One region of the Arthrobacter sp. MDT2-34-1 genome, then DNA from elsewhere that is predicted to be linked to it. Evidence: riboswitches for the same ligand, from Rfam matches in the RefSeq annotation. Region 1 holds a riboswitch; each other region holds the start of a gene.

Region 1 (4,829 bases):
GGCCGGCAACGCCTGGACCGAACCGGGCGCCGGGGGAACCGCCACCGTGCTGTCCGAGACCGGCGGCAAGCTGCTGCTGAACGGCCGCAAGTTCTACACCACCGGCACCATCTTCTCGGACTGGATCGATGTCACCGCCAAGCGCCCGGACGGCTCCGATGTCTCGGTGATCATCTCCACCAAGACGCCGGGCGTGGAAACCTTCGACGACTGGGACGGTTTCGGCCAGCGGCTCACCGGCAGCGGCACCACCGTGTTTACCGACGCGGTGGTGGACCCGGCCAACGTGTCCGCCTTCGCCGACCGCTTCCCGTACCAGACGGCGCTCTACCAGCACATCCTGCTGGTGACTCTGGCCGGCATCGCCCAGGGCGTCACCAGCGAAGCCGCAGAGAACGTGCGGGACCGCAAGCGGGTGTTCGGCCACGGAAACGCCCCGCTGGTCCGGCACGACGCGCAGGTCCTCCAAGTGGTCGGCGAAATCAGCGCCACATCCTATGCCGCGAAGGCAACCACCCTCGGCGTTGCCCGCAGCCTGGACCGCGTCTTTGCCTCGCGGCAGTCAGGCGCCGATGCCGAGAAGGCGGCCAACATCGCCGTCGAACTGGAATCGGGCCGGGCGCAGATTGTGCTCAGCGCCTTGGTCCCGGACGCCGCGGGCGCCCTCTTCAACGCGCTCGGCGCCTCCTCCACCAGCACCGGCAAGGCGCTGGACCGGCACTGGCGCAACGCCCGCACAGTCGCCACCCACAACCCGTTCATCTACAAGGCGCGGATCGTCGGTGACTGGGAAGTCAACGGCGCCGAGCCCCCGTACGTCTGGTCGATTGGCGAGGCCAATGCCGACGCCGCGCGTCAGCCACAGAGCGACGGCGCCAGTCAGTCACCCACCGACGTCACGCGTCAGCCACAGAGCGACGGCGCCCGTCCAAACAGCCAAGCCGCCCGCTCCGCGGCCCTCTAGGAAGAAGCCAAACCATGTCTGTATCCGTCAATAACCCAATCCTCGCCGCACGCGCGGCCGCCGCGGCCGCCAATGCCGGTGCACCGCGGCTCTCCGGCCGGCTGGGCGTCGCCAGCATCGTGCTCATCGTGCTGGCGGCCGCGTCGCCGCTGGGAGTCATCGGCGGAACCGTCCCGCTGGCCATCGTCAGCGGCAACGGCGCCGGCCTTCCCTTCATCTACCTGCTGGCCATGGCCATCCTGCTGTTGTTTGCCGTCGGCTTCACCACCATGACACCGCACGTGCCAACGGCCGGCGCGTTCTTCAGCTACGTCGACAAAGGCCTCGGCCGCAGGGCTGGCCTGGGGGCGGCCTTCGTGGCCCTGCTCTCGTACCTCGCGCTGGAAGCCGGCGTCTTCGGCCTGCTGGCGCCGGCCGTCGACGATGTGGTCCGCGCCTACGGCGGGCCGGCACTGCCATGGTGGGCATGGGCCGCTGCCGCCCTGGCCGCCGTCGCCTGGCTGGGCCACCGCAACATCGAGCTCTCCGGCAAGGTGCTGGGGGTACTGCTGGTCGCCGAGGTGCTGATCGTGCTGGTTTTGGACGCTGCCGTAATTTTTGGCGGCGGCGGCCGCGAGGGCCTGTCCACCGGGTTCGTCACCCCGTCCACCGTGCTGTCCGGGGCGCCCGGCATCGCGCTGTTGTTCGCCATCCTGAGTTTCATTGGCTTCGAGGCCACCGCCGTGTTCCGCGACGAGGCACGCGACCCGGACAAGACGATCCCGCGCGCCACCTATGTCGCCCTCATCGTGGTGGGCGGCTTCTACGCGCTCTCCAGCTGGCTGCTGATCAGCGTGTGGGGCGACGAGGGCATCGTCCAAAAGGCCACGGAGGCGCCCGGCACCTTGCTCTCGGAGACTACCGCGCTCTACCTCGGAACCGCGGGCAGCCACGTCATCCAGGTACTGCTGGCCAGCAGCCTGTTCGCCTGCATCCTGTCCCTGCACAACATCAGCTCACGCTATTTCTTCCAGATCGCCGGACAGGGCATTTTCCCCGCCAAGCTGGCCGGCACGCACACCCGGCACCACTCGCCACATCTGGCCTCGGCCGCTTCGACCGGAGTGGTGGCCCTGTTCCTGCTGGCAGCCGTCGTGGCCGGCTGGGACCCGATCGTGCAGTTCTACACCTGGTTTGCCGGTTTCGCCTCCCTGGGCGTGGTGGTGCTGATGACGCTCACCAGCATCGCGGTGCTGGTCTTCTTCCGCCTGCAGGGCGCACCGGCCCGCGACTGGAAGCGCTCCGTCGCACCGGCTCTCGGACTCCTCGGGCTGCTGGCCATCCTGGGCCTGATCCTGCAGAACCTGCCCACCCTGGTCGGCAACAGTGTGCCGCTGGCCATCGCCGTCGTCGTCCTGATCCTTGTCTGCCTGGGGGCCGGAGCGGTGGCGGGATGGAAGCGTCCGCAGGTCAAAGCCGGCTCCGCCCCGGCGTCGTGATTCTTACCCCGCGTGACGGAGGGCGCCCCGGCGTCGTAATTCTTACCCCGCGTGACGCGGAACATTTCCCTCCGGGGCGCCCGCGGGTGTCCAATGGAGGGGTACCCATCCAGAGCGGCCGAGAGACCTGGCTTGTTGACGCCGCAGCAACCCCCTCCCTGAGGAAGGTGCTACCGCCAGGACCGATGGAGAAGCTCGATCTCTCGTTGGTCTTCCGTTGGCAGCCGCATGCCCGACGGAGGGCCGGCGCGGGCTCTTCTCATCAGAAAAGGAGCCTGACATGACCGTAAACAACCCGCAGCCCAACCCCCGGCGCCAGATTCGTTTCAACGCCTTCGACATGAACTGTGTGGGCCATCAGTCGCCCGGACTGTGGCGCCACCCGCAGGACAAGTCCGCCACCTACAACACCATCGGCTACTGGACCCACCTGGCCAAGGTGCTGGAAAAGGGCCTGTTCGACGGCCTGTTCATCGCCGACGTGCTCGGCACCTACGACGTCTTCGGATCCTCCAACGAGACGACGCTGCGCGCCGGCACGCAGGTCCCCGTGAACGATCCGTTCATGCTGGTCTCGGCGATGGCCGCGGTGACCGAGAACCTCGGCTTCGGCGTCACCGCCGGCACAGCCTACGAGCACCCCTACCCGTTCGCCCGCCGCCTGGCCACGCTGGACCACCTGACCAACGGGCGGGTCGGCTGGAACGTGGTCACCGGTTACCTGCCCTCGGCGGCGCGCAACATGGGCCAGGAAGACCAGTTGGAGCACGACGAGCGCTACAACCACGCGGACGAATACCTCGAGGTCATCTACAAGCTGCTCGAGGGCTCGTGGGAGGACGACGCGGTGGTCAAGGACGTGGAGACCGGCGTCTTCACCGACCCGGCGAAGGTCCACGAGATCCGGCACGAGGGCAAGTACTTTAAGGTTCCCGGCATCGCCATCACCGAGCCGAGCCCGCAGCGCACCCCGGTCATCTTCCAGGCCGGGGCTTCCAAGCGCGGCACCGAGTTCGCCGCCGGGAACGCCGAGGCGGTGTTCGTGACCTGCCCGACCAAGGAGATGCTGGCCGCATCGGTGAAGAAGATCCGCGACGCCGTGGAGGCGGCCGGGCGCGACCGCTACGACGTCCGCATCTACGCGATGCAGACCGTGGTGACCGGGCCCGACACCGCCGCCGCGCAGGCCAAATTCGCGGACTACAAGTCCTACGCGGACATCAACGGGGCGCTGGCGCTGATCTCCGGCTGGATGGGCGTGGACCTCTCCACCTACGGCCCGGACGACGTGATCGGCGGGAACGTGAAGTCCAATGCCATCCAGTCCTCGGTGGAGACCTTCCAGAAGGCATCCGGCGACAGCGGCAAGCCGTGGACCATCCGCCAGCTCGCCGAATGGGTCGGCGTCGGCGGTTTCGGCCCGATCACCGTCGGCTCCGGCGCGGAGGTGGCCGCCAAGCTCGTGGAGTGGGTCGACGAGACCGACGTGGACGGGTTCAACCTGGCCTACGCGATCACCCCGGGAACGTTCGAGGACATCGTGGAATTCGTCGTGCCGGAACTGCAGAAGCTGGGAGCCTACCCCACGGAGTACGCGCCGGGGACCCTGCGCAACAAGCTCTTCGGCCGCGGCGACAAGCTGCCGGAGAACCACCGGGCCGCCGGCTTCCGCCTGCAGAACGCGCTGGCCCACCGGGCGTAGGCATCGGCAGAACCATCTAAACAACGACGGCGGTGCGCCTGGCCCACGGGGAGGCGTACCGCCGTCGTTCTCCGGTGCCTACATCTTCGCGTAGCGCGCCCGGGCGCCCATGTAGAGGCCGTAACAGATCAGGCCAACGGCGACGACGGCGAGTGCGGCCGGGCCGAAAGCCTGGTCGCGCAGCGCCTTGAGCGCCCCGTCCAACCCCTTGACCTCCTGCGGGTCGTGCTGCACCGCGGCCACCGCCAGCAGCAGCCCCAGCACGAACAGTGCCAGCCCCTTGCCCGCATAACCCACGACGCCGGTCCACGTCACGGCGGTGCCGGTGCTGCCTCCGGGGAGCCGTTTGAGGTCGTCCAGGAACTTCTTCTTCAGGCCCTTGTAGACGTAGAAGACGCCGGCGCCCATGATCACGGCGCCAATCAGGAACAGGACAACGGCACCGCCGGGCCACTGCATCAGCCTGGTGCTGGCGTCCTGGGAGCTCTGGCTGCTGTCGGCGCCGGAACCCAGCGCGAAGCTGCCGAACGACACCGCCACCACCGTGTAGGCGATGGCCAGTCCCACGGACTTCGCCCGGTAGCCCCATTTCTTCTTTGCCTCCCGGCCGCGGCCGCCGAACACCGCCTCGCTGATCTGCCACAAGGCCAGGGCGGCGGCGGCAAGCATGCCCGCCCACAGCAGG
Region 2 (4,829 bases), on a different contig from region 1:
CCTGTCCGCGCTGCGGCATGCGGTCCTCGAAGAGGTGGTCATGGTGGGCTACCTCTTCAACCGCTTCGCGAAGTTCGGCTGGGGCATCTGGTCCGCGATCTTCGTCAGCGCCGCCCTGCGCGGGACCTACCACCTCTACCAGGGCATCGGGCCGGGCATCGGGAACTTCCTCATGGGTTTGGTCTTCGGCTACGCCTATACAAAGGCCAAGCGGGTGATGCCGCTGGTGGTGGCGCACGCGCTGCTGGATATTGCCGGCTTCGTCGGCTACACGCTGCTGGGGCCGGCCATCGGCATCGGCACGTAGCGGGCACAAAGAGTTGCCGGCCATCGGCATCGGCACGTAGCGGGCACAAAAGAGTTGCCGGCCATCTATTGGAGCCTGGTACACGTGCTCCGGCTGTCTCCAGAGCCGCAGCCGAAACCTTCGCAACGGCTCGCCCCCAAGTCAGGAGTGGTGCCGGGGAGAATTGACCGCTACATGCCCGTCCACGAGTTGTTCCACCTATCCTGGGGAAGGCCCGCCATGGAAAGGGACCGGACGATGCCCAGTGGTGTGTCGGTACCTGTGGGCTGGAGCGCGTCCCACATCCAGCGAACCATGCCCGCCCCCGTCGCCCGAATGCGGTCCTCCCGCCTCTTTTCCGCCTCCACTACGTCGGCGGGACTACGGCTCCGAAGGTACTCGTTTCGGGAGTATTTTCCTGCACCATCGAATTCGCCGGCGAGACGAAATTGTTCCCAGTAGAAGTCGACGATGCCGACACGAACTCCCTGCGAATCGAAGACAGGGTACTGCAGTAACGGCTCCGGGAAGTGGTTCAGGTACATCAGAGCCCGGGAGTACGATTCGCCTGGCGACTGCGAGGCGGGATCGGCGAAGGCGAGAACCCGTTTCACGCGGTTTGACTTTCCCGGTGGCAAAGAACCGGCCAGATCAAGAATCCGGGTGGCCTGCAGGGCGGGAAGGCCGAGGTGGCGGTCCACGCGAAGCGCATGGTCCATTGCGGGAACGGCCTCAGCGAAGGGACTATGCGCCGCCACATCGACAACGGTTTGTGCCCGGGAAGTGATCAGGTAGCCGTTGCGGCTAACGAGGGGTTCCAAAAGTTCCCTGCGATGCCACCGGATTCCGCCACGGGACCGACCATGCGTGCCGTTGTAAGCCAACAAGTCCACGTCTAGAGAGCGGCCAATTACCGGAAGTCCCCACACCGCCGCCGCAGAGCGCTGGACAAGGACTCTGTCGGTGCGTCCGGTGCCGACGGCGGCCTCTATGTGTAGGCGCTGCTGCTCCCACCATGGCAACCGCGAGTATTCCCCGGCGGCCGCATACACGCCGCGCCGCAAGCGGACCAATTGTCCTTCCGCAGCTTGTCGGGCGACATCCCGGCGTCCTGGACCCCACTTCTCCAGGTCCCTCACATAGATCAGTTTCACGTCCATACGGGACAGCCTCGGCGGCCTCATGGCGGTCGGGCACGCGGGGAGGAGCTGTGTGGAAAAACGCTGCCCTGCAGGTCGATCTGGAGGGCTTGTGAACGCAAAAGCTCCGTTTCGGGCGTCTGCTCCTTCTATAACGCGGAGCGGACGCCCGAAACGGAGCGATGCCGGGAGAACTTACAGTTCCACGATCCCGTTGGCGGTTTCGAAGCGGACGGACAGGATGCCCGGCGTACCGTTCGGTGCCGTCCAGGCGACCTTGACGTCGTCCAGCAGGCCGTCGACCGGCGTGCCCAGCCAGTCCGCCACCCGCTCGGAAGAGCCGGCGATGGTCAGGCCGATCAGCTTGACCGTGGCGGGGCGGGCGTTGGACGGGTGCAGCGGTTCGGTGCCGTCATCCCAGCGCAACATGTAGGGCACCTGCGGGTCGGCGATGAGGCCCTTGATCCCGATCTGCTGCCAGCTCAGTTCCTGCCCATCCGGGAACTTGCGGTTGCCGGGAACCGCGTGGCGGCCCAGCCGTTCTTCGAACGGGGTCAGGTCGTCGACCGCCACGCACCAGCCCATCCAACCGCCGCCGGCTTCCGACCGCGCCCGCACTGCCTGGCCAAAGGGGGCCTTGTCGGAAGCGGGGTGGTCGAGCACCTCCACGACCTCCAGGTAGTGGTGGTCGGTGAGGGGGAAGATCATATTGCGGGTGCCGAAGCGGGGATGAACCCCGCCCTTGACGGCGTCGATGCCTAGGGCTTTGGAGATCCGCTCTGAGGTGGCAGCCAGACCGTCGGGTTCAGCGGCATAAGAAACATGGTCGAAGCGCATGGCATTATCTTGGCACTTTGTGAACCCGCTCTCGACTTAGGGTGACCTAAGTCACTCAATTTGCGGCTCGTGGGGAACGCGCCGTTCCGGACAGCAATTCCGCCTCCCCGGCACGCGCCGGCAACAGTGACGAAGCGGACGGTCGGACAGGCGGTCCGGAGACCGGTGCCCAGTCATAAGGTGTCATATTGTTGCGGCCGCCGGCTTGTCTGCGGAGACTGGAGGCAGGTCATGAGTGCCAGCGCAAAACCCCGGTTTGCTGGCCGGCAACCCTCCAACCGCGGTGGGGTGCCCCGGGTGAAGACCAGGCAGCCGCCATAAGGCGGTGCGCAAGCGCGGGTCACACCCGGGACAGACATGCCGGCACGGCCGGATCCCGGATGGCCCCTTCCAGTGAAGGAGTTGCACCATGTCCAACGCCGATTGGTCCTTTGAAACCCGTCAGATCCACGCAGGGCAGGAGCCGGACGCCGCCACGGGCGCCCGCGCACTGCCGATCTACCAGACCACGTCATTCGTGTTCCCCAGCGCGCAGAGCGCGGCCGACCGGTTCGCCCTGTCCGAACTGGCACCCATCTACACCAGGATCGGCAACCCCACCCAGGAAGCGGTCGAGACCCGGATCGCCAACCTGGAGGGCGGCGTCGGCGCCCTGCTGCTTGCTTCGGGCCAGGCCGCGTCGACGTTCTCCATCCTCAACCTGGCCGAGGCCGGCGACCACATCGTGGCCAGCCCCAGCCTGTACGGCGGCACCTACAACCTGCTGCGCACCACGCTGCCCAAGTTCGGCATCGAGGTCACCTTCGTCGAGGATCCGGACAACCTGCAGCAGTGGCGCGATGCCGTCAAGCCGAACACCAAGGCGTTCTTTGGCGAGGTCGTCTCCAACCCGCGCCAGGACGTGCTGGACCTGGAGTCGGTCAGCGCCATCGCCCACGAAAACGGCGTGCCGCTGATCGTTGACAACACCTTGTCCACCCCGTACCTGATCCGCCCGATCGAGTGGGGGGCCGACATCGTGCTCCACTCGGCCACCAAGTACCTCGGCGGCCACGGGACGGCGATCGGCGGCGTGATCGTCGACGCCGGCACGTTCGATTTCGCCGCCGACCCCGAAAGGTTCCCGGGGTTCAACACGCCGGACGACACCTACAACGGGCTGGTCTTCGCCCGCGACCTCGGCGTCAACGGCGCTCTGGGCGCCAACCTGGCCTACATCCTCAAGGCCCGGGTGCAGTTGCTGCGCGACCTGGGGTCCGCCATCTCGCCGTTCAATGCCTTCCTGATTGCCCAAGGGCTGGAGACGCTGAGCCTGCGCGTGGAGCGGCATGTGGCCAACGCTCAGAGGGTGGCCGAATTCCTGGAAGAGCACGACGACGTTGCCTCCGTCGCGTACCTCGGCCTGCCCTCCAGCCCCTGGTATGAGCGCGGCCGCAAGTACGGCCCGAAGGGGACCGGCGCCATCGTCGCGTTCGAAATCAAGGGCGGCATCGAGGCCGGAAAGCGCTTTGTGGACGGCCTTGAACTGCACTCGCACGTGGCCAACCTGGGCGATGTGCGCTCGCTGGTGATCCACCCGGCGTCGACCACCCATGCCCAACTCTCGGCCGCGGAACGGGTCGCAGCCGGGGTGACCGACGGTCTGGTCCGGCTGTCGGTAGGCATCGAGAACGTCAACGACATCATCGCCGACCTGGAGGCCGGTTTCCGCGCCGCCAAGGGTGCGGACGACTAGGCAAGCAGGTAGAGCGCAGCGTGACGATAGTGCAACCGCAGGAACTGGTGGAACAGGCAACCGACGGCATCCTGCGCCGGATGCCGGTTGGTGCGCTGGAGCTGGAAGCCGGCGGCTATCTGCCCGAGGTGGTCCTCGGCTTTGAGACCTGGGGCACCCTGAATGCGGACGCGTCCAATGCCGTCCTGATCCAGCATGCCCTGACCGGCAGCACGCATGTCGCACGCGGCTACTCGGACGAGGACGGCTGGTGGGACGACCTGGTAGGCCCCGGTGCCACGATCGACACGGAGCGCTATTTCGTCGTGGCCGCCAACATGATTGGCGGCTGCTACGGCTCCACCGGTCCCTCGTCGCCGGCTCCGGACGGGACGCCGTGGGGTTCACGCTTCCCGTTCGTCACGATCCGCGATTCGGTCCGCGCCGAGGCGCGGCTGGCCGACGCGCTGGGGATCCGGCGCTGGCACACGGTGCTCGGCGGGTCGATGGGTGGCGCCCGCGCGCTTGAATGGGCGGCTACGTTCCCGGAGCGCACGGCCCGGTGCGCCGTCCTGGCGTGCGGCGCCGCGAGCACCGCCGAACAGATTGCCTTCGCGCAGGCGCAGGTCGCGGCCATCCGGCTGGACCCGTACTTCTCCGGCGGCGACTATTACGGGGGCCCCGCTCCCGAGGCTGGACTGGGTATCGCCCGGCGGATCGCGCACATCAACTACCGCTCGGAGCCGGAGCTGGAGTACAGGTTCGGCCGCAAGCCGCAGGCGGAGGAGCAGCCGTTCGGCGGCATTACGCCGTCCGCCCGTGGCCGCTATGCCGTGGAAAGCTACCTTGACTA
Region 3 (4,829 bases), on a different contig from region 1:
GTCCAGGTGCAGAAGCGGTCCAAGGCCGAAGCGGTGCGCGAGGCCAGGTCGCTGCTGGACCGTGTCGGGCTCTCCGGCAAGGAAGACCAGTACCCGCATCAGCTCTCCGGCGGACAGCAGCAGCGGGTCGGCATTGTCCGGGCGCTGGCGCTCAAACCTTCGCTGCTGCTGTTCGACGAGCCCACGTCCGCACTGGATCCTGAACTGGTGGGCGACGTGCTGCACGTGATCAAGGAACTGGCTGACGAGGGCTGGACCATGGCCCTGGTCACCCACGAGCTGGCCTTCGCCCGTGAAGTGGCCAGCGAAGTGGTGTTCATGGACGGCGGCGTGGTGGTGGAACGCGGACACCCCGAACAGGTGCTGCGCGAACCGCGGGAGGAGCGCACCCGGCAGTTCGTCCACCGGCTGCTCAACCCGTTCTAGGACCGGGTTCACTTCCGGCTGCCCCCACCCTCCCCCCGACGGCTCCCTGCATCCGCGGGGGGGGTCCCGCCTGCACCGGTCCACAGCACCACGCCGCCACGCCGGGTGTGGCGCACGCCACGCCGGTGCGAAATTCATCTGATGTCATCTGGGATGGCAGAATGTAAAGTTCCATGCACCGTTCCGCATGGCAGGCTCGTTCCGGCCGGAAGCTTCCATCCCGCGTTTCTCCTGCGCGGAAACCTCCGGCCACGAAAGGCAGAACCATGGCCACTTCCCTGGCTACCAAGTCGTTGACCGCACAGACGGCTTCCGAAGCGCACGATCTCCTGAATGCTGCGGTCGAAGAGTTGCAAAAGCTCGCCGCCATCGACGGCGATTGCGGCATCTTGGTCACTCGCACCGGCCCCGGGCAGTTTACGGTGGAGCTGAGCGACGACGTGCCCTACGGCATCACCCAGGAATCGCATCTGTACTAAGCGGTTGGCGGGCCGGTCCCGGTTATATGACGCCGCCCGGTTGCCCGGAATGAAGCGCCGGCCCGCCCCGGTGGGATAATTTCGCCCATGGCTCCAGCGATTGCGTACCAAGGTGAACCCGGCTCGAACTCCCACATGGCTTGCCTGGAAGTGCGCCCCGGTTGGGAAGCGGTGCCGTGTGCCAGCTTCGAGGATGCGTTCGCTGCCGTCACCGGCGGCGAGGCGGAACTGGCCATGATCCCCATCGACAACTCGATCGCCGGGCGGGTGGCGGACATCCACGCCCTGCTGCCGAAGACCACCCTGCAGATCGTGGAGGAATTCTTCCTGCCCATCCGTTTCAGCCTGCTGGGCGTACGCGGGGCCACCGTGGAGCAGGCCCGGGAGGTGCACAGCCACATCCATGCTTTGGGCCAGTGCCGCAAGCTGATCCGCAGGCTCGGGCTCACTCCGGTCATCGCCGGCGACACCGCCGGTTCGGCCCGGGAGGTGGCCGAATGGAAGGACCCGACCAAGGTCTCCCTGGCGCCGCCGATGGCCGCCGAACTCTACGGCCTGGAGGTTTTCGCGGAAAAGGTCGAAGACGATCCGACGAACACCACACGGTTCGTGGTGCTGGCCGACCGCCGGCCGGTCCCGTCCCGCGAGGAACTTCCCGGTCCGGCCGTGACCAGCTTCGTGTTCCGCGTGCGGAACGTGCCGTCCGCGCTGTACAAGGCGCTGGGCGGTTTCGCCACCAACGGCATCAACATGACCCGGTTGGAGAGCTACATGGTGGGCGGCGAGTTTGCCGCCACCATGTTCATGGTGGACGTCGAAGGCCACCCGGACGATCCGGCCATGGTCCACGCCTTCGAGGAACTGGACTTCTTCACCACCGAAATCCGCATCCTGGGCGTCTACCCGGCGCATCCGTTCCGGCAGCAGACCGTGCGCCCGGGCGCCGCCGCGCAGTAGCCGTGGCGCCAGCAGTCGGACAGTAGCCTTCGGGGCAGCAGCCGTCGCACGGCCGCCCGTCGGGCAGCAGCCACCTCGCGTGGCCCGGGAGTAAAACGCTGCATTTGACGAACTGTTACCGGCGTTTGACCCAGGCCCTTCCCCGCTCTTAGCGTGGAGACGAATCAAGAGCGCCAACTTCACAGCCCTGGCTGGTTGGCCGGCAACCCTCTACCGTAGCGGGGTGCTCCAGGTGATGATTCGGCCCGCCGGGGATGTCGGCAGGCAAGTACGCGTATCCACCCGCAGCAGCTCGGCCGCAGCGGATGCGCCCAAGCCCCAAGGACGCCATGTCGCTACACCATGACCTGACCCCCCACACGTTGCGCTCCGCCTTCGGCCGGTTCCCCTCGGGCATCGCGGCGCTGTGCGCGACCGTCGACGGCGAGCCGCAGGGCATCGTCGCCTCCTCGTTCACCGTGGGCGTCTCCCTCGAGCCGCCGCTGGTGATGTTCGCCGTGCAAAACACCTCACGGACCTGGCCGCTGGTCCGGCGGGCCAACCGGATCGGCGTCTCGGTGCTCGGCACCGGGCACGACGGCGTCTGCCGCCAGATCGCGTCCAGGACCGGTGACCGCTTTGCCGGCCTGAGCCTGCACGGCACCGACGACGGCGCGCTTTTCCTCAACGACGCGGCGCTCTGGCTGGACTGCTCGGTGCACCAGGAAGTCCCGGCCGGGGACCACCACGTCGTGCTGCTGCAGGTGCACGGACTGTCCACGCACGACGGCACCCACGAGCCCCTGGTCTTCCACGATTCCGCGTTCCGCCGGTTGGAACAGCCGGCCTTCGTCTAGGACGCATGGTCCCGGCCCCGCCCGCAGCTGCGGGGCCGGGCGCGGGCAGCTAAGGCAGCGGCCTGCCTCGGGCCGCCACCCACAGGGAGTACCACTCCTCGCGGGTCATCGATGCTCCAACCGCTTCCGCCTCGGCACAGGCCCGGATCCGGTCCGGGCTGCTGGTACCGACGACCGGCCGGATGCCTGCCGGATGCCGCAGCAGCCAGCCCAGCACCACGGCCTCGGGCGGGCACCCCTTGTCCCGGGCAAGTTCCGTGACCAGGGCTGCCGCTGCTTGATCCGCCGGGGGAGAGGCATCCGCGGGCGCGGAAGCATCCGGTGTCGCGGCCTCCGCTGCCGCACGCCCGCTGTACCGGCCCTGGGCCAGCGCTCCCCAGGCCTGCAGCTCCACCCCGTGGGCGGCGCAGTATTCCAAGGTGCCGTGCGGGAAGCTGATCCCCGGTCCCTCCGGGTGGTTCACCAGCACCCCTGACTCCAGCCAGTCGCGTCGGTACAGGCTCATTTCCAGCTGGTTCACCGCCAGCGGTTCATCCAGCGCCGACTGCAGCCAGCGCATCTGTTCGCCGGACATGTTCGAGACACCAAGGCGGCGGACCTTCCCGGCCATCCGAAGCTCGTTGAACGCCGCGGCGATCTCTTCGGCCGGCGTCAGCGGATCGGGCCGGTGGATCAGCAGCGTATCCAGGTGATCGGTGTGCAGCCGGCGCAGGCTCTCGTCGGTGCGGGTCAGGATGGCTTTCCGCGAGGAGTCGTAGTGCCCGACCATGCCGGGGGCCGGCAGCCGGATGCCGCATTTGCCCTGCAGCCGGATCGAGTCGCGCAGCTCGGGACTTCCGGCCAACACCCGCCCGAACGCGGCCTCGGCCTTGCCGTGGGCGTAGATGTCGGCGTGGTCGAACGTCGTGATCCCGGCCTCCAGCGCCGCCGCCACGGCCGCGTGCGCGGCCGCCACATCGGCCGCTTCCAGCGGCCCGCTCCCCCAGCCACCACCCAACCCCATGCAGCCGAATATGAGGCGCGAGCCGGCGTCGTTCATTGAAAGTTCCCCCTTCGCTGGACAGGTTTCCAGCGTACGACGGCGGTGCCCGGGGAGGCGTCGGCGCCGGCCGGGTGATGCAGACACCGAAGAACACTCCTCGTAGCGGGGCGCCGATTCAACTCGGGCGGCATCAGCCGGTGTGGCGACGGAGGAACGCCACGCTGCGCTCCAGCACCTGCCACGCCGCTTCCAACTCCAGGTTGAACTGGAACTGGTGCCCTAGGCCGGCCTCCGTGTGGGGGAAGAACTCCTCCACGGCCGCGCCCTTGATCCGCAGCGCTTCGACCAGCCCGAGCGAGTGCGGCAGCAACGGGTCCGTGTTGCCCGCTGACACGAAAGCCGGCGGGTAATCGGCGCCCACGTGCTTGGCCACGGAGGCCAGCGCGACGTACGGACGCTCCAGATAGTCTTTGGCCCCGGTGTAGGACCACAGCACCGTGCGCAGGTAATTCTGGTTCCCGGCCTGGTCCGCCCCGGCGAGCGAGAGGTCGTACGCCCCGCAGTGCAGCAGCACCGCGCGCAGCCGCTCCGGCTTCATGGGCGAGGCAATGCCGAGCCTTTTGGCATAGTCGGGATCGGCGATGACGAGCGCCAGTTGCGCGGCAATTTGCGCGCCCGCCGAGTCCCCGGCCAGCACGATCCGCTCGGTATCGATGTGAAGCCGCTCGGCATTGTGTTCCAGGTAGCGCAGCGCGGCGGCCGTCTGGCGCACCGGCGCGGGGTAGCGGCGCACGTGGGCCAGCGAATAGTCCACCCCCACGGCGGTGAAGCCGTAGGAGGCGAGGATTCGAAGGTAATTGGCGACGTCGTTCTTGGTGCCGGAGATCCAGGCCCCGCCGTGGATCCAGACAATTGTCGGAAGACGCAGCGAATCCTCGGCCGCCTTGTCCGGGAAGAACACGTCCAGGCGGGTATGCCCGTGGTTGCTGAGGTATTCCTGATCCAATACTTCGCTGATTCCGTCCGGCACGTGCCGGGCCATCGCGCGGGCCGTGCGCCGGCCGTCCCGTTCCGACAGCACCCGCAGCAGCACCGCCAGCGGCCGGGGGCTGAAGCGCAGCCACAGGACCAGGCCGCCGGCAAGGGCCG

The links. A riboswitch is a leader RNA that binds a small molecule or an ion and turns the genes downstream of it on or off. The one in region 1 is predicted to bind S-adenosylmethionine.
Region 2: linked by a shared signal. The riboswitch ahead of AC5RVV_RS16565 (bifunctional o-acetylhomoserine/o-acetylserine sulfhydrylase) and the one ahead of AC5RVV_RS14220 (LLM class flavin-dependent oxidoreductase) in region 1 are both predicted to bind S-adenosylmethionine.
Region 3: linked by a shared signal. The riboswitch ahead of AC5RVV_RS08075 (flavin reductase family protein) and the one ahead of AC5RVV_RS14220 (LLM class flavin-dependent oxidoreductase) in region 1 are both predicted to bind S-adenosylmethionine.

Annotation. Positions count from the first base shown of each region.
Region 1 covers NZ_JBNHGO010000003.1:176,129-180,957, forward strand. The annotation lists gene AC5RVV_RS14210 (acyl-CoA dehydrogenase family protein) at 1-964, shown strand, start outside; gene AC5RVV_RS14215 (APC family permease) at 979-2,442, shown strand; SAM riboswitch class I at 2,545-2,634, shown strand; gene AC5RVV_RS14220 (LLM class flavin-dependent oxidoreductase) at 2,723-4,144, shown strand; gene AC5RVV_RS14225 (DUF1206 domain-containing protein) at 4,223-4,829, opposite strand, start outside.
Region 2 covers NZ_JBNHGO010000004.1:143,742-148,570, reverse strand. The annotation lists gene AC5RVV_RS16580 (CPBP family intramembrane glutamic endopeptidase) at 1-307, shown strand, start outside; gene AC5RVV_RS16575 (hypothetical protein) at 478-1,446, opposite strand; gene AC5RVV_RS16570 (VOC family protein) at 1,621-2,262, opposite strand; SAM riboswitch class IV at 2,490-2,604, shown strand; gene AC5RVV_RS16565 (bifunctional o-acetylhomoserine/o-acetylserine sulfhydrylase) at 2,672-3,997, shown strand; gene metX (homoserine O-acetyltransferase MetX) at 4,078-4,829, shown strand, end outside.
Region 3 covers NZ_JBNHGO010000001.1:1,732,950-1,737,778, forward strand. The annotation lists gene AC5RVV_RS08060 (amino acid ABC transporter ATP-binding protein) at 1-426, shown strand, start outside; gene AC5RVV_RS08065 (hypothetical protein) at 693-905, shown strand; gene AC5RVV_RS08070 (prephenate dehydratase) at 993-1,862, shown strand; SAM riboswitch class IV at 2,025-2,139, shown strand; gene AC5RVV_RS08075 (flavin reductase family protein) at 2,192-2,698, shown strand; gene AC5RVV_RS08080 (aldo/keto reductase) at 2,748-3,737, opposite strand; gene AC5RVV_RS08085 (alpha/beta hydrolase) at 3,871-4,829, opposite strand, start outside.